Regions from separate parts of the Streptomyces sp. NPDC032198 genome, predicted to be linked through region 1. Evidence: riboswitches for the same ligand, from Rfam matches in the RefSeq annotation. Region 1 holds a riboswitch; each other region holds the start of a gene.

Region 1 (7,275 bases):
CGGTCGAGGCCGGGAGCGAGCCGCCGGTGGGCTCCCAGGTCAAGGTGGGTCGCGTCCGCATGCCCGCAAGCTTACGTTTCCGGCGCGCGAGACCACCCTGGTGCTTCCGCTGAGCCGTGCCTCAGCGGAAAGCGGCGATGTTGCGGTCGACCCAGTCCTTGAAGGGGTGCGGGGCGCGGCCGAGTACTCGTTCCACGTCCGGGCTGATCCGCAGTTCGGCCGGGTTCGGGCCGGAGATGATGTCCAGGGTGTCGTCGGCGAGTTCCGCCGGCACGAACCGGGTCATCATGGCCTTGGCCTCGTCGCGGGTGAGTTCGTGGAACCGTACGGACGAGCCGAGCGCGGCGGCTATCGCCGCCGCCTGCTGACGCGGCGTGATCACCTCCGGGCCGGTCAGCTCGTACACCCCGCCGTTGTGCCGGTCGTCCAGCAGGCAGGCCGCCGCGACCTCGGCGATGTCCGCCGGGTCGATGACCGGCACCCCCACGCCGCCGAAGGGCGCGGCGACCGTGCCTTGCGTGCGGACGGACTCCGCCCAGCCCAAGGCGTTGGAGGCGAATCCGCCCGGTCGCAGCACGGCCCAGTCCAGGCCGGACTCCCGCAACGCGTCCTCCACCGCGCGCATCGCGACCCGTGTCGGGCCGAGCGGCCTGGTCGCCACGCCCTGCGAAGACAGCAGGACGACTCGGCGGACCCCGCTGGCCGCGGCCAGGCCGATGAGGTCGGCCGGAGTGGCTTCGGGGGCGTGCAGGTCGCCGGACAGCAGGAGGAAGAGCCCCTTCGCCCCGTGCAACGCGGTGGTAAGGCTTCCCGCTTCGGTCAGGTCGGCCGCCACATGCCGGACTCCGTCCGGCACCGCCGCAGCGTGCCGCGACACCGCCGTCACCTGCTCGCCCGCCTCGGCCAGGGCCTGCGTCAGGGGTCGGCCCACATTTCCGGTAGCTCCGGTAACCACGATCATGTTCAGCTCCTAGTCCGTTGTGCACTGCGGAAGTTGACGCTAGGAGCCGGGCTTACTTTCCGTAAGGACATACCTATGGGTAAGCTCCGGGCATGAATGAAGGTGTGCAGCTGACGCAGAGCGAGGCAGGCACTCGGTATGAGGTGTTTCACACAGACTGCCCCGCGCGTGACGTGGTCGACCACGTGACCAGCAAGTGGGGCATCTGGGTGCTGATCTCCTTGCGGAGCAACGACCTTCGGTTCTACGAGCTGCGTGACGGCATCCGGGGCATCAGCGAGAAGATGCTCGCGCAGACTCTGCGCGCGCTGGTCCTGGACGGCATGATCTGGCGAGAGGTCGAGCCGACGACACCGCCCCAGGTCACCTACGGGCTGACCGAGTTCGGCCAGTACGTCAGCGAGCCACTGACGAACTTGTTCGACCGCATCACGGAACGGCTGCCTGCGCCCGGGGCGGGGTAGTCCGAGGCCCGCGCCGAGACGTCCATCAGGCATCGGCGCCGCTTCGGCGCCGTTCATGGGCGGCGGCGAAGCGGCGGGTGCGGGGCCCCGGATCAGGTGCCGCAGTTGCCCGATGTGGGTTCGCCCGCGAAGCGGCGGCCGAGCCACTCAAGTGCTGGGCCGTTGCCCTGAATCGCCGTCCCCACATGGGACTGCCCGGCGAAGGACCGCCACTCCACGGCGGTTCCCCTGGCGCACCAGTCGGCCCGCAGCTTCTGACCGACCGCGTAGGGAATCGTCTCGTCCGCGTCCCCGTGGTACAGGAAAGTGGGCGCCGACGGACGCTTGGTGCCGATCAGTTGCTTGGCGATGGCCTTCTGCCAGTTCGGCCGGTCCAGCGGGTTGGACGTGGTGACGTCCTCGATCGCCTTGCCCCGCCCTGCCTCCAGTACCGTACCGACGCACTCGGTCCGCACCACCTTGGCGAGCTTGCGGCCCTCTTTGTTGAGGTACTTGTTGAGCGCCAGGGTGGGCTGGGCGGCGTTCTGGCCGACGGCGGACATCAGCAGATAGCCGGCGCTGTCCCCGCCCTCCAATGATTCGGCTACCTTGTTGAGATCGGCGGGAACGCCGCCGCTCGCCGTTCCCTTGACCTTCAACTCGGGAGCGTAGGTCGCGGCCATCTCGGCGGCCTTCGCGCTGGCTCCGCCGCCCTGCGAGTAGCCCATGATCCCGACGGGTGCGTTCGCGGAGACGCCGTACTTCGCCGCCTCCGGATGCCGCTGGGCCGCGCGCGCCGCGTCGAGGACAGCGCTGCCCTGCGCCTTGGCCACCATGTAGGTGTGGTCGCCCGGGGTGCCGAGGCCCTCGTAGTCCGTGACGACGACGGCGTATCCCCGTACCAACGCGGCGTTGACGAGTGGTGCCTCCGCCGTCGTACCGCCCGGGAATCCCGCGGACGGCGCGCACTTGTCGCCGAGGCCGACCGTGCCGACGGCGTAGGTGATCAGCGGGCGTGGGGTGGTCCTGCCGTCATCGGGAACGATCACAGTGCCGGAGACCGCGTTGCGCCGTCCGTCGGCGGAGGTCGACCGGTAGGTGATCTTCCAAGCCTTGGTGGGGGTCGGAACGCCCGGCGTGTACTGGAAGGAGGAGGGCTTCGAGGTGAGGATCGCGCCGGGGGCGGTCTTCTTCCCCGGTTTCTTCTTCCCCGGCTTCTTGTCCCTGCCGTGCCGCGCGGCGCTGAGGGCGTTTCCGGCGGACTGCGCCGCGGACCGGGTCGTGGGGGTCGCGTCCCGGGCACCATCCGGAGCGTTGGTGCTCTGCGCGGCGGCGGACCCGGGGAGCCCGAGCACCGCCACCGCGAGAACGGCACCCGCGGCCACCGGTCGTCTGCGTAAAGCTGGCATCATGCAGCTCTCCCAACTCTCCTGTGGGCAAAGGGGGGTTGGCCAGCACCGTACTGACGCGTCAGTAATACGGCCATAGCTGCGCGGGGGTCCGTCGCGACGTCACCGACCACGAAGCCGACGCCCAGGAGCCGACAGCTACGGGACTGGGGGCTGCGCCTCGGGCCTAGGGTGGCCTGGAGTGGCGCCTCTCCCTCGACGCGGACGCCAGCGACGGCGTGCGGCAGCACTTCACACACGTACCGCCGAGGTAGCCGGCGACCGCTCAAGGGGAATCGCCGCCCCTGCACAAGAGTGGTGCCGCCTCCCCCGCCTCAGCCGGGGCAGCAGCTCCAGTACTCTCCCGCGTCACGCGCTGGCGCGGCTCCCCCCATCGACGTCCGAAGAGGTGGCGCGGCCGGCTTCGTCCGGCGCCAGCAGGGACAGGAGCGAGGCCACGGCCAGGCCGGACTCCGCCGGGTGGCGCAGCACCTCGCCGGGCTCGATCCGGTAGGTGTTGCTGCGCCCTTTCCGGACGTGGGAGAGGTAACCGTCCTGCTCAAGGTCGGCGATGATCTTCTGAACAGCGCGTTCGGTCAGTCGGCAGTGCGCGGCGATGTCCCGGATCCGGGCGTTGCGGTTGTCGGCGATGGCCGCCAGCACCCGCGCATGGTTGGTGAGGAACGTCCATCCGGTGTGGGGCTCGGGCACTTCATGCATGCGACAACTCTAGCGAGCAAGCGTACACGTTTTCAAAAACACGTACTTCCTTTCATGTATTAGTTGACGTGCTTGCGCTGCGAAGTGCAGCCTAGGAGCGGCGCTAGGCACCACGAGAGGGAGAGGCCATGCCGGAGCCTGCACACTCAGACGAGCCCCTCGCCGGGAAGGGCGCCGAGCCCGCACGGGACATCCACCCGTCGCCGCCCCGGCTCCCGCTGCCGGCCACGGTCGACACCGTGTCGGACGGCACCCGGGTGAGCGTGATCGTGCGCGGAGAACTCGACCTCGAAACCGGCGAACGGCTCCGGCCCGACCTGCTCCGCGCCCTGAGCGGATCGACCGAGGGCATCGACCTGTATCTGAGTGAAGTGACCTTCTGCGATTGCTCGGGGACGAACCTTCTGCTCGACCTGCGCCGGCTGGCCCTGCGGGACGGCAAGACCGTGGCGGTGCTCTCGACCAGTACCGCGGTTGAGCGGATGTTCGACCTGACTGCCACCCATGACCTGTTCGCGCCGCCCGAGTTGACTGAGCCGCCCGCCCCCGAAAGCGAGGAGGAGAGCGGACCCGCCGGCGATGAAACGGAGCCCGACAAGGATTCCGAGGAGAGCTTGCGGACCGTCATCTCCCCATTGCGGCGGGCCATGCAGACCCGTCCGACCATCGACCTGGCCCACGGCGTCCTGATGTCCGCCTTCGGCCTGAGTCCCGAAGCGTCCTGGGAAGTACTCGTCACGGCCTCGCAGAACACCAACACAAAACTCCACCACTTGGCGGAGAACTTGGTGGGAACCGCGCAGGGGACCGACCTGCCCGAGGCCGTACAGAAGCAACTCGCGGCAGTCATTGCCAAAGCGAACAAGGCGAGCAAGGTTGGAAAGGAGGGCGAGGTGGACGAGATGAACAATGTTCCGCAGCCGGGCCCACCTAACGCCACCCCCCAGCCACCGGGCGCCACATGACTCGTCCATAGCCGCGCATCCATGACCAACCGCGCCTATTCTTCAGGCTGGTTGGGGTACTTCCGCGGTCCGAGCCGCCCCCAGAGCGCACGCATCGCAGGCGCACACCCATCGAAGGCGATATGCCCCTTATGGCGGTCATGGCGCACCTTGCACCATGTCCATCTTGCCCAATAAAGCCCCTTCTTGCCTTATTCGTAATGCATAGAGACCACTGTCCGCATTGCGCGATTCTTGTGTGAAATAGCGCGATCCGATACGCCTCCATTCGCCGCGCGACCTGCACCCTTTCAGTGGAATCGGTCACATCGGCAGTTCGGGGGGCTCGGGAGCCGTCGAGCGCACTTCCGCTCCGCGCAAAGAAAGTTGGGGCTTTTCGATCAAAGAATGGGATGGGTTCCGGGCGACGGATACTGGCCTCACCCATTCCCTCTGCAAATTCGGCTCTTGTTCCGTTCGGGCTTTCTCGCCTAACGTCACCGTCAATCCGGATGGAACGCCGAATCCTGCCGCTGTCCGGAAACCCTTCCCATCAATCACTTTCGCTCGGCAGGAGCGGGGGACCCAGGTAAGTCGCCGATCCGGATTCCGGAACGGCTCGGGGTGAAGTCGCATGCGCAGTGCGACCGGACATCTCCCGTCCGAACCCGACAGCTCACCTCGTAGGCGACGGAGAGGAATTCGTCATGCCTGCAAAGGGAAAGCACCGCCGCCCCAAGTCCAGCTCACTCAGCCGGGGGCTCGCCGTCGCGGGCACCGGCGGGGCCGTACTCGTTCTCCCGGTGCTCGGCGCCACCGCCGCCACCGCGGCACCGGCCGGGACGGCCGCCAAGCCCGCCGCGGCCCCCAAGACGTACGTCGTCGCCGCGGGCGACTCCCTCGCCAAGATCGCCCGGGAGCACTCCGTGAGCGGCGGCTGGAAGAAGCTGTACGAGGACAACCGCAGCGCGCTCGGCGACGACCCGAAGCTGATCCACCCCGGCCTCAAGCTCACGCTCGGCTCGCCGGCCGCGCCCGCCGAGCGAGCGGACCGCTCCGAGCGCGATGACACGCTCACCGCCAAGCCCGCCGTGGCCCCGGCGGCGAAGTCCTACACCGACGACCTGGACGGCTGGATCAAGGAATCGCTGGACATCATGGCCCAGCGCGGCATCCCCGGTACCTACGAGGGCATCCACCGCAACGTCATACGCGAGTCCTCCGGCAACCCGCTTGCCATAAACAACTGGGACTCCAACGCCGTCGCAGGAACCCCGTCCAAGGGGCTCCTGCAGGTCATCGCCCCGACGTTCGACGCCTACCACGTGCCCGGCACCTCGTCGGACAGCTTCGACCCGGTCGCCAACATCACCGCCGCCTGCAACTACGCGGCCGACCGGTACGGCTCGATCGACAACGTCAACGGCGCGTACTGATCCCGACTGGACCGCATCCGGTCTCGTCCGCCCCGAGCCCCGGCACCCCAGGTGTCCGGGGCTCAGGCCTGTCCGAATCCACCACCGGGCCGTGCACCGACGGCTCTCGCATCGCCGGTTCCTGACCAACCGTCATGCGCCCGCCGTCCACGTACACGCATCCCCGTCAGATGCCCTCGTCGCCCAGCACCCGCCGCACCGCCTGCTGGGCCGCGTAGAAGTCGGCGTCGGAGACGCCCGGGTCGTCCTCGACCTGGTCGAGCCACTCCGAGATCTCCTCGGCCGTCCACAGGTCAAAGCCCTTCGGAATGTCCAGGGTCGAGGTGTTCGCGCGCAGCTGCTCTGCGGCAGCCGCTTCCTTGACGCTACGCGTGCTCACTTCGATCATCGCGTCTCTCCCTTCAAGGGATGGGGGACCGGACGGGCGACCCTGCCAGACGCCTCCCGGGAATGTCCAACGCGTCGCTCTCGCGTTCGCCTCCCGGAGTCGTGGCCGCCTCCTCCGGCTCCGGGTTCCCTGAGGGACACCGGCGTGTCACACGCCGGTGTCCCTCTGCCTCGGAGGCGCGGTGGGGCGGATCCGTCTCAGCGCCGGGCGCGGCGGGTCACCGTCCTCGGTGAACTCCACGGCCGGGACGTTCAGCAGCTCGGACATGCGGGGGAAGAGGCCCGGGAGGGTGGCGTCATCGGCCCGGACCGGGCCGCCGTCGCGGCTTCGGTGCGCGGTGGCGTGGGCGACCCCCAGCTCCATCACGTACTTCCCGGGCTCCCGGCCCGCCGCCTCCTGGCGGGCGCGGTCGCCCGTCACGACCTGCTCGGCGTACGTGTTCATGGCCGCGGCCCCATGACGGCTCCGTCGGTGGTCCGGTCACTCGGCCTCCACGGTGACTCGTCGCCTCGGTCCACGAAAGGGCGGCAGGGGCGGCGGCGGAGGCAGAGCCAGGGGGCGGAAAGGGCACATCGCCGGGCGGGATGCGTCCCCGCCACTCGGATCGCGACTGATCCGGAGGGGCACGGACGTTCCAGCCCTCCGTTCCAGGCGCCCTACGTTTCCGCAGGTCAGATACGTTCAAGCGTTCCATCGTCCCGAACTGTCCGCCTTTCCTGGCCATGTGGGCGTATCGCCCCACACGCTTCAGTCGTGCTCGTTCTGGAGCTCCGCCCACGCCCCGCAGTGGCAGTTGTACGGCACTCGTACGCAGTGGTGGGTGTGGCAAGGCGCCCGCTCGGCGAGCACGGCTCAGAAGCAACAACATGAGGAGTTCGCACATGCTTCACAAGCGCTCACGTCTGATCGCCGCGCCGATCGCGGCTGTCGCCCTCACTCTGACGGTCGCGGGCTACCAGGCCAGTGCTGCCGGGTCGTCGGCTTCCGGCGGCGCG
Region 2 (7,275 bases), on a different contig from region 1:
CAGGGAAGGGCGGCACTTGGCTTGTCGGCAGGACCAGCGCGTCGTACCGCTCGAAGAACTCCCTCATCCGGTGGAAGAGTTCACCGTGGAGCACGGTGGCCCGCTCCAGGTCGATGCCGGTGAGCGTGCTCCCTTGTCGTACGTTCCGGACCAGGCTGGGTTTCATCCGGTCCGCCGAGCTCTCCAGGAGCGCGCCGAGCGCAAGGTGGAACTGCCAGGCGCGGAAGGTCCTGAACACCTCGTCGGCGCCGGACAGATCGGGGCACGCCTCCTCGACCGCGCACCCCAGCGCGGAGAAGACCGTGACGGCCGGCGCGAGCACGTCGCGGACCTCGCGGTCGACCGGCGCCGCTCCTCCCAGATCGGGTGACCAGGCGATCCGCAGCCCCCGCAGATCCCGTTCCAGCGGGCCGCCGAACGCGCTGCCCGGCGTTTCCAGGGCGATCGGTGAACGGGGGTCGGGGCCTGCGACGACGGACAGCAGCAGGGCCGCGTCGGCGACGTTGCGCGCCATCGGCCCCTGTACGGCCATCGTCGACCAGGGCGCGGTGTCCGGCCAGCTCGGCACCCGGCCCGGCGAGGGGCGCAGGCCCACCACGTTGCAGAACGAGGCGGGGTTGCGCAGCGAGCCGCCCATGTCACTGCCGTCGGCCACGGGGTGCATGCCGCACGCGAGCGCGGCCGCCGCTCCCCCGCTGCTGCCGCCCGCAGATCTGCTCAGGTCGTACGGGTTGCGGGTCGCCCCGAAGACCGGGTTGACGGTGTGCGAACCGGCCGCGAACTCGGGCACGTTGGTCTTGCCGATGGTGATCGCTCCTGCGGCGCGGATGCGCTCGACGATCAGCTCGTCCCGGTCCGGGACGTTGTCGGCGAGGAGCGGCGTCCCGTAGGTGGTCCGGATGCCGCGGGTGTCGTGGGTGTCCTTGTGGGCGACGGGCAGCCCGTGCAGCGGGCCGAGCGGCGCGCCGTGCGCCGTGGCCTCGTCGGCGGTGCGCGCCTCGTCGAGCGCGCGCTCCGCCACGCAGGTCACCACCGCGTTCACCGGGCCGTTGACCTGCTCGATCCGGTCCAGGTGCGCCTGGACGACCTCGCGCGCGGACAGCTTACGGGTGCGGATCTTGGCGGCGAGTTCGCGGGCGGTGAGGTGGACGAGCCCGGAGGCTTCGCGGACTTGATGTGCTTCGGGGCTCATACGACGCCTTCGGCTCGGGGCGGCTGAGATCGCGACGAGGCGGAGTATGCCCGCGTCGCCGCGCCGGCCATCCCGCCCCGCACGCCGGGGCCTTCGCTTTCAGCGAGGGGCTGAAACGCGGCGCACGTGTTGACTCCGGCCGATCACCCGAACATGCTCCCCATCACACCGTTACGTACGTCCTGTACTTTTTTTACAGGAAGCTTTGGGGAGCAGCCGACCCCGGCAGAGGAGAGACGTGCCATGAACCGACCGTTCGCCCGCTATGTCCTGCCCGAGTTCAGCGAGCGCACCAGCTCAGGGCAGCGGACCCTCGATCCGTACTCGAAGCTGCTGGAGGAGCGCATCGTCTTCCTGGGGACGCCGATCGACAACACGTCGGCCAACGACGTGATGGCGCAGTTCATGCACCTCGAATACCTGGCGCCCGACCGCGACATCTCGCTCTACATCAACTCCCCCGGCGGCTCGTTCAGCGCGATGACCGCGATCTACGACACGATCCGGTTCGTCAGCTGCGACGTGGAGACGACCTGCCTGGGGCAGGCCGCCTCATCGGCCGCCGTCCTGCTGGCCGCGGGCACCCCCGGCAAGCGGTTCGCGCTGCCCGGCGCCCGGGTGCTGATCCACCAGCCGTCGCTCGCCGAGCCCATCCACGGCCAGACCTCCGACCTGGCGATCCAGGCCGACGAACTCCTGCGCACGCGCGCGCAACTGGAGAGGCTGCTCGTCCAGCACACGGGCCAGAGCGCGGAACGGATCGCGGCCGACATCGAGCGGGACAAGATCCTCAGCGCGGCCGAGGCAGTTGACTACGGCCTGGTGGACCGGATCATCGCGAGCCGCAAGTCGTCCCCGCGCACCCCGGACGCGGGGTGAACCACCGGTGCTGCCGCCCGAACTTCCCCCGCTGCCCGCACTCACCCGCGCCGAGGGCGAGTTGATCGACCGGTACCTCGAAGTGGTCGACCTGGTGGGCCGGATCAACCCCGCCCGCGCCTCGGACACGTACGGCGGACTGCGCGCCGCCCAGGCCCTGGTCGGCAGGGCGACCGCCCTCCTGGACGCGCTGACACTCATGCACCAGCGGGGCGAGAGCGCCGTGCACGCGCCGACGCTGGCCAGGGCGCTGCGGGTGCTTGACGGGGAGCGGCGGGCCGGGCGGGTCACCGTGCCGCCGCCGACGACATCCTGAAGACCCGTCACTCCACCCTCCTGAGCCCCCGTCACCCCGTCGTCCGAAGTCCGAGCTGTCCCGGGCCGATCTCAAACGAACCAAACGGGCTACCTCGTTCGGCGTAGACGATCGTCGTTCTTGAAGCCCTCTTAGGTTGCGTCAGATGTGTACGCGAGGGGCGGAATTCCTCGTTCCGGTGCTGGTCGAACGATCGTCCGGTGCCTTGACCCGATCCCGTATCCGACCTTGTCCACCCGAACGGTTCAGCCGTGAGGAGCCTCACAAAACGCCGTTTCGGCTCGGAATTCTTGCCCTTGACGGGTCAAGATCCCTTCCGACGACAAGCCCCCGCCACAGCGGCGGGGCGGTCCGGGCGGACGCCGAGTCCTGCCGCCACCCGGATGACCGGTCGACATCGGTGCATCGGCAGGAGTGGAGGACCCAGGCATGACGGGTCGGTCCGGAGAGTCCGGACCACGGCCCTTGGGGTGAAGCCGCACAGCGCGGCCGGGCAACTTTGTCAGCCCGAATCCGACAGGTCATCCTTCACAGGCGGTTGACGAAGGGTTGCGCATGACTGCGCTGAATCATGTTCCGTCGCTGCTGACCAGGGCCGGTTCCGTATCGGCTCTCACGCTCGCCGTCGTGGGCGGCACCCTCGTGGGCCCAGGGCTCACGTCGGAAGCACAGGCCGCGACGCACGGAACGAAGGCGCTCAAGATCGCCGCCTCCAAGAAGGGCGCTCCGTACCGCTACGGAGCGACGGGGCCACGGCGGTTCGACTGCTCGGGTCTGACCCTCTACTCGTTCAAGCGCGCGGGCAAGAAGCTCCCCCGCACCGCGGCACAGCAGTACAACAAGACCCGCCACATCTCCGCGTCCCACCGCGTCCGCGGCGACCTGGTCTTCTTCCACTCCGGCCGGAACGTCTACCACGTCGGCATCTACGCCGGTAAGGGCCGGATCTGGCACGCCCCCAAGTCGAACACCGTGGTGCGGCTCGAGAAGATCTGGACCAAGAGCGTCTGGTACGGCAGGGTGCGCTGATCGTCCGTCATCGGCCGTCGGCTGTGGGACGGCGGTGGCGGGGGCTCACCAACCCCCGCCACCGCCACCGCGCGGACTGCCCCCGCGTGGCTCCCGCCCGGCCCGCTGACCGGCGCGCCCGCCGGGCGTACAGGGCGTCGGCGCGGATACTCGTGCGCCATGGCCGAAAACAACAGCTCCTCCACGGCAGGCGATGCGCCCCGCAACGAGACGCGCTTCGAACGCGCCGACCGCAATTTCGCGGAGATCCTCCAGGAACTGCGGGTCACGCAGGCCGGGGTGCAGATCCTCTTCGCGTTCCTGCTGACGCTCGCCTTCACCGAGCGCTTCGCCTCGCTCGACACCGTGCAGCGCGCCACCTACGTGACCACGCTGCTGCTCGCCGTCCTCGCCGCGGCGCTGTTCACGGCTCCGGCCGCCGTGCACCGGTCGCTCTTCGGGCAGCACTCCAAGCCGCGGATCGTGCGGGTCTCGTCCCGCCTGGCCGTCATCGGCATGGGGGTCCTGGTGTTCGCGCTCGCCGGTTCCGTGCTCCTGGTGGTGGACGTGGCGGTGGGCAGGACCGGCGGGATCATCGCGAGCGCGGGCACGCTCCTGGTGTGCGCGGGCCTGTGGGGCGTGCTCCCCCTGCTGCTGCGCCGCGCGGGCAAGGACGAGGGCACAGGAGGCACCGAGGGCACAGGACCGGACACGTCGGACGACGTCAGGCCAGCAGGGCCTCGGTGAGGAGGACCGCGCCCAGCACACTGAGCGCGACCCCCGTGCCGCCCTCGATCGCACGGGCCGTACGCGGCTTGCGCAGCCAGCGGCCGAGCCGGTCGACCAGGAGCGCGACGACCGGGAACCACACCAGGGCGAGGGCCACGATGATGGACGCGAGCAGCAGTGTCCTGGGCATCGCGGGGCTGCCCGCGGGCACGAACTGCGGCAGCACGCTGAGGAACGTGATGGGCGCCTTGGGGTTGAGGGCGTTGGTGAAGAAGCCCTGCCGCAGGCTGCCCCCGGCCGCTGCCGGCTCCGTGCCGTCCGTCGTTTCGAAGCTCCGCAGGGGCCGCGCCGCCGACCGCAGCGCGCGATACCCGAGGTAGAGCACATAGGCCCCGCCCGCGGCCTGCAGCGCACGGAAGAGCGTGGGGACCGCCGCGAGGACCGCCGCGACCCCGGCCACCGCGAGCGCCGTGTGCACCAGGAGCCCGCCCGCCACACCGATCGCGCACGTCACTCCGGCGCGGCGGGATGCGAGGGCGTTGCGCACGACGACGGCGAAGTCGGCGCCCGGCATGGCGACCATGCCCGCGGCGACTCCGGTGAAGGCGACCAGTTGTGCGTCCATGGCGCCCAGCCTGCCGTTCTTCTGCCTTCAGCAGGTATGTGGAATATCCTGGGTCTGCCTTAAGCAGTCGTTTAGCCCCACGGCCGACGGACAGCCGCACCGCCCGTCGGCTCCTGCACCGGGAGAGGCCATGTACGACCCGACGCGGCTCGCCGCACTGGTGGCGGTCTCCGAGGCCGGGTCGATCACCCGCGCCGCCGAGCGCCTCGGCTACACCGTGCCCGCCCTCTCCCAGCAGCTGGCCAAGCTCGAACGGGAGGCGGGCACCGCGCTCCTGGTCCGGCATCACCGCGGGGCACGGCTGACCGGCGCGGGTGAGCTGCTGCTCGCGCGGGCGCGCCGGGTCCTGGACGAGATGGAGCAGGCCCGGCACGAACTGGCCCTGCTCGCGGGCCTCTCCGGCGGCAGGCTGCGCGTGGGGACCTTCACCACCGCCGGGATCCAGCTGGTGCCGCCCGCGCTGACCGCGTTCCGCCGCGCCCATCCGGACGTCGATCTGACCGTACGGGCCTATGAACCGCCGCTCGGCATCGCGGCCGTGGCCGCCGGTGAGGTCGACCTCGCCCTGACGCACACGTACGAACCGGCGGATCCGGTGCCGCTGCCCGCGTCCGTGACCGCCGAGCCGATCCTGGTCGAGGAGCTGGTCCTGGTGACCTCGCCCGGTCACGCCCTCGCGAGCTCGTCGTCGCGGCTGCCCCTGACCGAACTCGCCGGGCAGCCGCTGATCAGCATGGCGCCTGAGCATCCGTCCCGGCAGGGTGTGGAGTCCACGCTCGTCCGGGCCGGCGCGACGCCCTCGGTGCTGGTCGAGACTCCTGGCTACGCCCTGGTGTGCGCACTGGTCAGCGCCGGGCTCGGCGTCGCCGTCGTACCGGAGATGGTGGCGCGGACGGCGGCCACCCCGGTGGGGATGAGGCCGCTTGAGCCGGGGAGTCTGCGCCGCACGATCTCGGTGGTCCACCGCACCGACGAGTCGCATCCGGCGGCGGACACCTTCCGGGCGCTGCTCCGGGGGGCGTTCGGACGTTCAGCGGGGTGAGGGGGAGACCGAGGGGGCGGCCGCCTCGTCGCGGACCGGGGCCGTCCACGGCAGTGCGATCCAGACGGTCTTGCCGCCCTCGGGGGTGGGTGTGACCGACAGTCTGCCGCCGCACTCCATGGTCAGCCAGCGGATGATCACCAGGCCGCGTCCGTTGTCCTGCTGGACGGCGGCGGGCAGCCGCTTGGGGTAGCGGGGATGGCTGTCGGTGACGCCGATGCGCAGTTGTTCGTCCCGGTCGAGCTCGATGTCCACCCGGAAGGTGGGCGATTGGCCGCGGGTGTGCTGGACGGCGTTCGTGGCGAGTTCGGAGACGATGAGCCGGACCGTGTCGGCCGCTTCGGTTTCCCCCGGCAATCCCCATTCGGCCAGGACGCTCGAGACGTATTTCCGGGCCGCGGAGACCGAGGCAGGATCGCTCGGCAGGGTGACGGTTGCTTCCTGAAGGTCTGCCATGGCGACGTTGTCCCTTTCCCACCGGGGCTCGGCTCCGACTCGTAGCGGAAGGCCCGAGGACAGTCCCGGAATGGTGCTTCGCGCCAGCCTGCCACTCTTGGACCCCTCACAGGTGGCCATCCACCAAGATGTGCATATATCTGTCGCTCGAAGCGGTGAACTCTGCTACGGAAGACCGTATTTGGGCGCGACGTCGGCACTTCCTCTACTGTCGCCCCTGAGCGGCCCGGGGGAGGCCGAAAAGAAACGCTCCGTCGGGAGGAGACGGACATGCGGTACGGTCCCGCGGTGCGCCGCCGGAAACTCGGCGCCGAACTGCGCGCGCTGCGCGCGCACGCCGGGCTCACCAGTGGCCAGGCGGCGGGCCGGGTCGGCTGGCACCAGTCGAAGGTCAGCCGGATCGAGACGGGACGTAGCAGCGTCAAGGCGGCCGACGTACGTCTGCTGCTCGATGCGTACGAGGTGTGCGATTCCCGGCTCCGCCAGTTGCTGGTGGCGCTGGCGGGCTCGGACGACGACGGCGGTCGCCGCCAGTGGTGGCACGCCTATCGCGAGCTGCTGCCGCCCGCCTACCGCGACTTCATCAGCCTGGAGTCGCAGGCCTGCCGGATGCGCAGCCTGGAGACCACTGTCGTACCCGGCCTGCTGCAGACGCCGGACTACGCGCGTGCGGTGACGCGGGCCGCGCTCGACGGACTGCCGGACGAGCAGGTGGACGCGCTGGTGGAGGTGCGTCTGGCCCGCCAGGATGTGCTGCGCGCGGCTCCACCGCTGCTACTGAGCGTGATCCTGGATGAGGCGGTGCTGCACAGGCCGGTGGGCGGCCGTCAGGTGCTCGACGGTCAGTTGAAACGGTTATTGGAAGCCGGACAGTTGCCTCATGTACGACTTCAGGTGTTGCCGTTCGCCGCCGGAGAGCACGTAGGGCTCATCGGTTCTTTCGTTATTTTCTCATTTCCGAACATTGCTGATCTGGATGTGGTTGTTCTCGACCACTTGACGAGTAGCCTCTACCTCGAACGGAAAGA
Region 3 (7,275 bases), on a different contig from region 1:
TCCCCACTGTGTCTGAGTCGAACGTCGCCCCCGAGCACCCCCGCACCCCCCGACCCAAGGGCGAGCCCCGCTTCCCCGACGGGCCCGCACCGGACCCCGCGGGCTCTCACTTCGAGCGGCGGATCCGGAGTTTCCAGCCCCGCAGGAGTCGGGTCACCACCGGGCAGGCGGACGCACTGCAGCGGCTGTGGCCCGCGTGGGGTCTGGACATCGACGGGCAGCGGACCCTCGACTTCACCGAATTGTTCGGCGCCGACCGGCCCGTCGTGCTGGAGATCGGGTTCGGCATGGGTGAGGCCACCGCCCAGATGGCCGCCGACGACCCGGACACCGGCATCCTCGCCGTGGACGTGCACACCCCGGGCCAGGGGAACCTGCTCGGCCTCGCCGAGCGGAACGGCCTGGACAACATCCGCGTGGCGAACGGCGACGCCGTCATCCTGCTCCGCGAAATGCTCCCGCCCGCCTCCCTCGACGGCCTCCGCGTCTACTTCCCCGACCCCTGGCCCAAGGCCCGCCACCACAAGCGCCGCATCATCCAGCCCGACTTCCTCGACCTCGCCGCACCCCGCCTCAAGCCCGGCGCCGTGCTGCACTGCGCGACCGACTGGGAGCCGTACGCCGAGCAGATGCTGGAGGTGCTCACCGCGCACCCCGCGTTCGAGAACACCCAGGCCGACGGCGGGTACGTACCCCGCCCCGCCTTCCGTCCCCTCACCCGGTTCGAGGGCCAGGGCCTGGACAAGGGACACGTCGTCCACGACCTGCTGTTCCGCCGTACTTCCGGACAAGGAACCGGACAAGGAACCGGCCAAGCGATCTGAGACACCGGCCACGCGGCCCGAGACACCGTCGCGGGCCACCCCCGTCCCTCGTTAGGGTCAACGGGTGGCCACCCGTTCTGCACATCCGTACCCGATGCCCCCCGCCGGGCCTGCCGGGCTGCGCCGCGCAGGCTGGTGGCAGCGCAGAGCGATACGCGCGGCCGCCCTGGTCACGCTGCTCGCCCTCTCCGGCCTGGTGATCCTGGCCCTGGTCAGGGAACAGACCGGCACCGAGGGCTTCCTGGTCGGGCTCGGCCTCGCGACGCTGCCCGTGCCGCTCCTGGTGGCCGCCTTCCGCTGGCTGCAACGCGTCCAGCCGGGCCCCTGGCGCAATCTGCTCTTCGCCTTCGCCTGGGGAGCCTGTGCCGCCGCCCTCATAGCCATCGTCGCGAACAGCTTCGCGACCCGCTGGATAGCCACCGCCACCGCGGACCCCACCAGCGCGGACACCCTCGGCGCGACGGTCATAGCGCCGATCGTCGAGGAGAGCGCGAAGGCCGCGGCCGTCCTGCTCGTCTTCCTCTTCCGCAGACGCGAGTTCACCGGCATCGTCGACGGCGTCGTGATCGCCGGAGTGACCGCCACCGGCTTCGCGTTCACCGAGAACATCCTCTATCTCGGCAGCGCCTTCGGCGCGGACCAGCTCAACGGCGACACCGGGCTCGCGTCCGTGACGGCAGCGACCTTCTTCGTACGCGTCGTCATGTCGCCCTTCGCGCACCCGCTCTTCACCGTGCTCACCGGCATCGGCTTCGGCATCGCCGCGCTCAGCGCCGACCGGCAGAACTGGCGGCGCGTCCTGCTCCCGCTCCTCGGACTGCTCCTGGCGATGGGCCTGCACGCCCTGTGGAACGGCTCGGCCAGCTTCGGGGACTACGGCTTCTTCGCGGTGTACGCGACGTTCATGCTGCCCGCGTTCGGCCTGCTCACCTGGCTGGCGATATGGACCAGACAGCGCGGCCTGCGCATCGTGCGCGCCGAACTCCCCGCGTACGTGATCGCGGGCTGGCTCACCGCCCCCGAGCCGTACGCGCTAGGCACGATGCGCGCCCGCACGCTCGCCCGCGACTACGCCTCCTACACCCAGGGCAAGGCCGCGGCGCGCACCGTCGCGCAGTACGAGACGTACGCGACGACTCTCGCGCTCCTGCGGCACCGCGGACGCCAGGGCAAGGCGGCCGCCGACTTCGTCGTACGGGAGCGGGAGTTGCTGCACGCCCTGTGGGAGCGCCGCGAGGCGGCGCGGCCGGCCCTCGCCTACGCGGCACAGGCGACGGCACCGGTACTCGTACCGATACCGCCGCAGTACGGGTACCGCCAGACGTATCCCCAGCCCTACCCGCCTCCCCAGCCGTATCCACAGCAGCCCCACCCGCAGCAGCCCCCCTACGGATATCCGTACGCCCAGCCGGCGATGCCCTACCCCGCCTACAACCCCTACCGGGGCTAGGCGGAAGCCGCCGTCAGCGCCGACACCTCGGCCTCCGTCAGCTCGAGCTCCCCCACCGCGAGCAGCGCGGGCAGCTGCTCGACCGTACGGGCCGACGCGAGCGGTGCCGCCACCGTCGGCTGCGCCGCGAGCCACGCCAGGGCCACGGTCGCGAGCTCGGCGCCGCGCGCCTGGGCGACCTCGTCCAGGGCAGCGAGCACCCGCACGCCGCGGTCGGTGGCCAGGTGCTTGCCCGCGCCCTCGGCCCGCGCGCTGTCGACCTGCGCACCCGGGCGGTACTTGCCGGTCAGGAAGCCGGAGGCGAGCGCGTAGTACGGGACGGCGGCCAGGCCGGAGCGCGAGGCGACCTGCTCCAGCGGGCCCTCGTACGTGTCGCGCGAGACGAGGTTGTAGTGCGGCTGCAGCACCGAGTAGCGCGCCAGGCCCTCGCGGTCGGAGAAGTCGAGGAACTCCTGGAGCCGCTCGGGGGTCACGTTCGAGGCGGCGATCGCGCGCACCTTGCCCGACGTCACGAGGTCGTCGAGCGCACCGATGATCTCCTCGACCGGGACGGTCGGGTCGTCGTAGTGCGTGTAGTAGAGGTCGATGTAGTCGGTGCCCAGGCGGCGCAGCGACTCCTCGGCACCGGACTTGATGGTGTTGGCGGACAGGCCCTTGTAATCGGGGTGGGCGCCGACCTTGGTGGCGAGCACGATGTCGGAGCGGTTGCCGCGCGCGGCGAGCCAGCTGCCGAGGACGGTCTCGGACTCGCCGCCCTTGTTGCCGGGCACCCAGGCCGAGTAGACGTCGGCGGTGTCGATGAAGTTGCCGCCGGCGGCGGTGTAGGCGTCGAGCACGCTGAAGGACTGCGCCTCGTCGGCCGTCCAGCCGAAGACGTTGCCGCCCAGGGCGAGCGGGAAGACCTCGAGGTCGGACGAGCCAAGCTTGCGGAGAGAAGTCATAAGGGGATCAACGCCCATACGGACTCCAGCATTCCGGAGAGCGGCCCGCACCTAGGCAGGATGTCCACACCTCGGCAGGCCGTCCGCACATGCCGAACCGGCAGCCCTGGCGTCGGGGGGTTGTCGCCAGGACCGCCGGGGTTCTGGGTTACCTCAGAGCGACTGGCCCTTGCCGCGCAGCCATGCCGCGGGGTCGACCCCGGTGGCGTCGCCGCCCGGGTGGACCTCCAGGTGGAGGTGGGCGCCGGTGACGTTGCCGGTCGCGCCGACGCGGCCGATGACCTCGCCGGTGGTGACCTTCTGGCCGGCGCTGACGTTCATCGAGGACTGGTGGCAGAACCAGAGCTCGGTGCCGTCGTCCAATTCGAGGACCGTGCGGTAGCCGTACGCCCCCGCCCAGCCCGCTTCCTTGATGGTGCCGGAGTGGATCGCCTTGATGGGCGTGCCCGTGGGCGCCGCGAAGTCCAGGCCGGTGTGGTAGCCGGAGGACCACATGGAGCCGGGCTGACCGAAGGTGCCGGTGAGCGTGTACGAGGCGACGGGGAGGGTGTAGCTCTTCGCGAGCTTGGCCAGGCGCTCGGCCTCGGCCTTCTTCTTGGCCTCCGCCTCGGCCTTCTTCTTCGCGGCTGCCTTCTCGGCGGCGATCTTCTTCTCGGCCGCGGTCTGCTTGGCGGCGGCCTGCTCGGCGGCCTGCTTGACGGCGGCTTCTTCGGCCGCCTTCTGGACCGCGTCGTCCGCCTGGTCCTGCTGGTTCTCGGCCTGCTCCATGATGCGGGCCCGCAGCGCCTCGCCCGCGTCCGTGGTGCCCTGCTCGGCGTCGGCGGTGCTGAGTCCCGCGGCGGAGAGGGGTGCGGCAGCGGTCGTCACGCCGTTGTCCGCGGAACCGGAATCGGACGAGTCGTCGGATATCAGGGACCCCACGCCCGGCAGCGACTTGGCCTCCGGCAGCGAGTCCGTGACGGCCGACATGTCCGGCATGGCGATGGAGACCGGGGGCTTGCCGCCCTGCGCGGTGGCGATGCCGCCCGCGCCGACGGCGGCGATGACGCCTACGCCGAGAACCGTGGAGCTGCGGGCAAGTCCGCCGCCGCCCCGCTTGTGGACGCGGTGCCTGCCGCGGACGGGACGAATGGACTCCTCGGTGGGGTTCCATTCCTCCCAGGAATCATTGTCGTACCCACCGAAATCGTCGTCATTCGGTACGTACGCGCCTTGGGGGGCAGGGCGGTTGGACGCCACGGGGGCGCACTCCTTTCCTTCCTTCTCGCCTACCGGGTTAGCTGACGGGTTCGGAGCAGGAAGGTCTCCTACGAACATCTGGCACGGATGCACAGATGCCCGATTCACCCCAATTAGTGGTTCCCCGGCTCCCTTTCGGGATTAGGCGCGTGCGCGCGGAGCCGACTCGAGTGACGGCTGGGACGACCGCGCTGCGTTATCGAACGTTAATAGACAGCGGGGTCGTATTCCAAGCTGTTCCGACTGATCGTTAACGCCCACACCCTGTACTTATCGGGACACCGGGGTTGCGAACGGGGCGAGTTGACCCCACTTCTTCACACACCGGAGCTTCACATCTCCTTGACAGCTCGTCAGGAGTTATGCGGAGGGGTGTCCTTCCGTCACGGCCGGTGACATGGGCCGCCGCACCGCGAGCAACGCCATGTCGTCGGTGCCGCCTCCGCCGGTGTGCCGCCGCACTTCCTCGACGAGCGTCGACAGGAGCGCGTCCGGGCCGCCCGGGCCCGGGAAGATCCGGCCGCCGAGCCGGGCCGCGGGATCGTAGAACTCGCCCCGGGCGTCCCGCGCCTCGGAGAGCCCGTCGGTGTAGAGCAGCAGCATCGCCCCCGGCGGGAACTCCGTCTCGTCCGCACGGTCCGGCCAGGCGCCCAGCTCACCCATCCCGAGCGGCAGCGCGGGCTCGGTGGCGGACAGGACGCACAGCCGCCCGTCGCCGCGCAGGAGCAGCGGACCCGGGTGCCCGCGGTTGATGAGCCGCACGAGACCGTCGCCGTGCGGGATTTCGGCGAGCACGGCGGTGGTGAAGCCCTCGAAGGCGTCGAGCCCGTCGCGCCGCGTGCCCTCGCGCGCGAGGGCACGCTCCAGGCGCTGGGCCACGGCCTCCAGCGTGGCCTCCTGCTCGGCGGCCTCCCGGAACGCCCCGATCACGACGGCGACGGCCGCCACCGCGCCCATGCCCTTCCCCCGTACGTCGCCGACGATGACGCGTACGCCGTGCGGAGTCTCCTGCACGGCGTACAGATCGCCCCCGATGAACGCGTCGGCCTCCGCCGCCTCGTACCGCGCCGCGATGTCGAGCCCCCCGATCCTGGGATCCGGCTGCGGCAGTACGGCGCGCTGAGCGGCCTCGGAGATGGAGCGGGCGGAGGCGAGCTGCTCGTCGCTGCGGCGTACGACGCGGTTGATGAGGACGGCGAGGACGGCGACGGTCACCACCGTGATCAGCTCGGTGACGGCCTCGACGTCGGTGCTGGTGTCGGTCTTGAAATGCAGGGCCAGCACGGCGGCGCAGGAGCCGGTGCCGATGAGGGCGGTGCTGAGCAGCGAGTAGAAGGGTGCGGCGATGAGCGGGGCCGCCGTGAAGAGCGGCGAGGCGGTGAACTCCGGCGGGGTCGTCACGTCGTAGACCACCCCGACGACGATGAGCAGCAGGGGGAGGGTCCGCACGAGCGCCCGCTCGTGCCGGACATCGGGACGCCTGCCGCCGCCCCCGCCCCCGCCACTTTCTCCTCGCTGCCCCACTCGTCCAGGGTTCCCGGAGCGACGGCACGGGGCGACCGGTGGGGGCCGACCGGGTTACGGCGGAAAGCGACGGCGGAAGATGCCGCGGCGGAAAGACACTGCTGCGGAAAGACGCTGCTGCGGAAAACACCGAAGGCCCGGATCCATTTCTGGATCCGGGCCTTCGGTCTTTAGTAGCGGGGACAGGATTTGAACCTGCGACCTCTGGGTTATGAGCCCAGCGAGCTACCGAGCTGCTCCACCCCGCGCCGTTGAATGCAACTCTACGCCATCAGGGGGAGTGAAAGCGAACCGGTCGAGAACCACCGGCGAACGAGGCCCGCCGCTCACGCGTTCTCGGCGTGCGTCAGCGTCTCCCAGGCCACGAACAGGCCGTCCGTGCCCTCGGGCCGCTGCTTTCGCGTGAGCCGCTCCGTCTCCGGCAGGTCCAGCTTCAGCCGGTCCCGCAGGTGGTTGAGCGCGACCTCGGTGTCGGGCCCCATGTCGCGCTGCACCTTGCCGCCGCACAGCCAGTCCGGCGCCTCGGCGCCCAGCTGGTACTTGGCGTGGAATTCCAGCGCGGCCCGCAGTCGCTCCTTGACCTCGCCGTACAGATCGACGCCCTGGTGCCAGGCGGTCTCCGCGATGTGTGCGGTGGCCGCGAGCGAATAGCTGGCGTGCTTGAAGTTGCGGCACGTCTCCTGGGAGAGCCCGTCGGCGAAGGTCTTCTGCCCGAACCAGTACTTCTGGAGCTTCTCCCGGGTATTGATTCCGCTGCCCGCGGGCGAGACGGGCAGCGGGCCGTCCGACTTCATATAGAAGTAGGCCGGCACGCGGGTCCTGAAGTGCGTCACCGCCTTCTCGAAGGCCTCGTGGTCGTCGAGGAAGACCGCCATGCTGATGGTCGCGTCGGCCATCAGGAGGTCCCAGTTGCCGTTGAAGTCGGCCGCCCCGTCCCGCACTTGGGGCAGATAGGCGTTGCGCAGCATCCGCTCGAAGCGAAGGATCTGTCCGTCGCTCCAGCCGTCGTAGGTGTAGCGCACGGCTTCGGCCGCGCGTGCCCACGAGGAGGCGGCCCAGGCCGTCTGGAGGCCCGCGTTGGCTTCGGTGTGCCGGGTGATCACCCGCGCCCAGGCATCCATGATCTGCACGGCCTTCTCGGCGTGCGCGCGGTCGCCGGTGATGTTCCAGAGCAGGGCCTGGGTGTACGCGGCGATGGCGTCCTCGCGCTCCTCGACGCAGCCCTGGCCCGGGCGGGTGTCGGGCGGGCACTCGACGACGGCGTACGGCTTGGCGGTGTAGTCGTCCGCGCCGTACT

Evidence for each region. Region 1 has a riboswitch for cyclic di-AMP ahead of AB0E78_RS39355 (LysM peptidoglycan-binding domain-containing protein). Riboswitches for the same ligand answer to the same signal wherever they lie in the genome.
Region 2: another riboswitch for cyclic di-AMP. It lies ahead of AB0E78_RS12995 (C40 family peptidase); the one in region 1 lies ahead of AB0E78_RS39355 (LysM peptidoglycan-binding domain-containing protein).
Region 3: another riboswitch for cyclic di-AMP. It lies ahead of AB0E78_RS05165 (M23 family metallopeptidase); the one in region 1 lies ahead of AB0E78_RS39355 (LysM peptidoglycan-binding domain-containing protein).

The regions. Positions count from the first base shown of each region.
Region 1 is NZ_JBEZVL010000021.1:79,841-87,115, forward strand. Features, by position in the region: gene AB0E78_RS39325 (NAD-dependent protein deacetylase) at 1-61, opposite strand, end outside; gene AB0E78_RS39330 (NAD(P)H-binding protein) at 122-961, opposite strand; gene AB0E78_RS39335 (helix-turn-helix domain-containing protein) at 1,054-1,425, shown strand; gene AB0E78_RS39340 (lipase family protein) at 1,518-2,816, opposite strand; gene AB0E78_RS39345 (helix-turn-helix domain-containing protein) at 3,162-3,512, opposite strand; gene AB0E78_RS39350 (ANTAR domain-containing protein) at 3,752-4,477, shown strand; cyclic di-AMP (ydaO/yuaA leader) riboswitch at 4,965-5,159, shown strand; gene AB0E78_RS39355 (LysM peptidoglycan-binding domain-containing protein) at 5,164-5,892, shown strand; gene AB0E78_RS39360 (hypothetical protein) at 6,059-6,280, opposite strand; gene AB0E78_RS39365 (hypothetical protein) at 6,428-6,724, opposite strand; gene AB0E78_RS39370 (VCBS repeat-containing protein) at 7,162-7,275, shown strand, end outside.
Region 2 is NZ_JBEZVL010000004.1:426,420-433,694, forward strand. Features, by position in the region: gene AB0E78_RS12980 (amidase) at 1-1,192, opposite strand, end outside; gene AB0E78_RS12985 (ATP-dependent Clp protease proteolytic subunit) at 1,436-2,071, shown strand; gene AB0E78_RS12990 (hypothetical protein) at 2,079-2,387, shown strand; cyclic di-AMP (ydaO/yuaA leader) riboswitch at 2,767-2,939, shown strand; gene AB0E78_RS12995 (C40 family peptidase) at 2,943-3,416, shown strand; gene AB0E78_RS13000 (DUF6328 family protein) at 3,576-4,142, shown strand; gene AB0E78_RS13005 (LysE family translocator) at 4,120-4,749, opposite strand; gene AB0E78_RS13010 (LysR family transcriptional regulator) at 4,880-5,791, shown strand; gene AB0E78_RS13015 (ATP-binding protein) at 5,780-6,247, opposite strand; gene AB0E78_RS13020 (helix-turn-helix transcriptional regulator) at 6,518-7,275, shown strand, end outside.
Region 3 is NZ_JBEZVL010000002.1:18,102-25,376, forward strand. Features, by position in the region: gene trmB (tRNA (guanosine(46)-N7)-methyltransferase TrmB) at 9-824, shown strand; gene AB0E78_RS05155 (PrsW family intramembrane metalloprotease) at 919-2,274, shown strand; gene AB0E78_RS05160 (aldo/keto reductase) at 2,271-3,215, opposite strand; gene AB0E78_RS05165 (M23 family metallopeptidase) at 3,369-4,454, opposite strand; cyclic di-AMP (ydaO/yuaA leader) riboswitch at 4,466-4,612, opposite strand; gene AB0E78_RS05170 (PP2C family protein-serine/threonine phosphatase) at 4,815-5,978, opposite strand; tRNA gene AB0E78_RS05175 (tRNA-Met) at 6,153-6,226, opposite strand; gene AB0E78_RS05180 (alginate lyase family protein) at 6,305-7,275, opposite strand, start outside.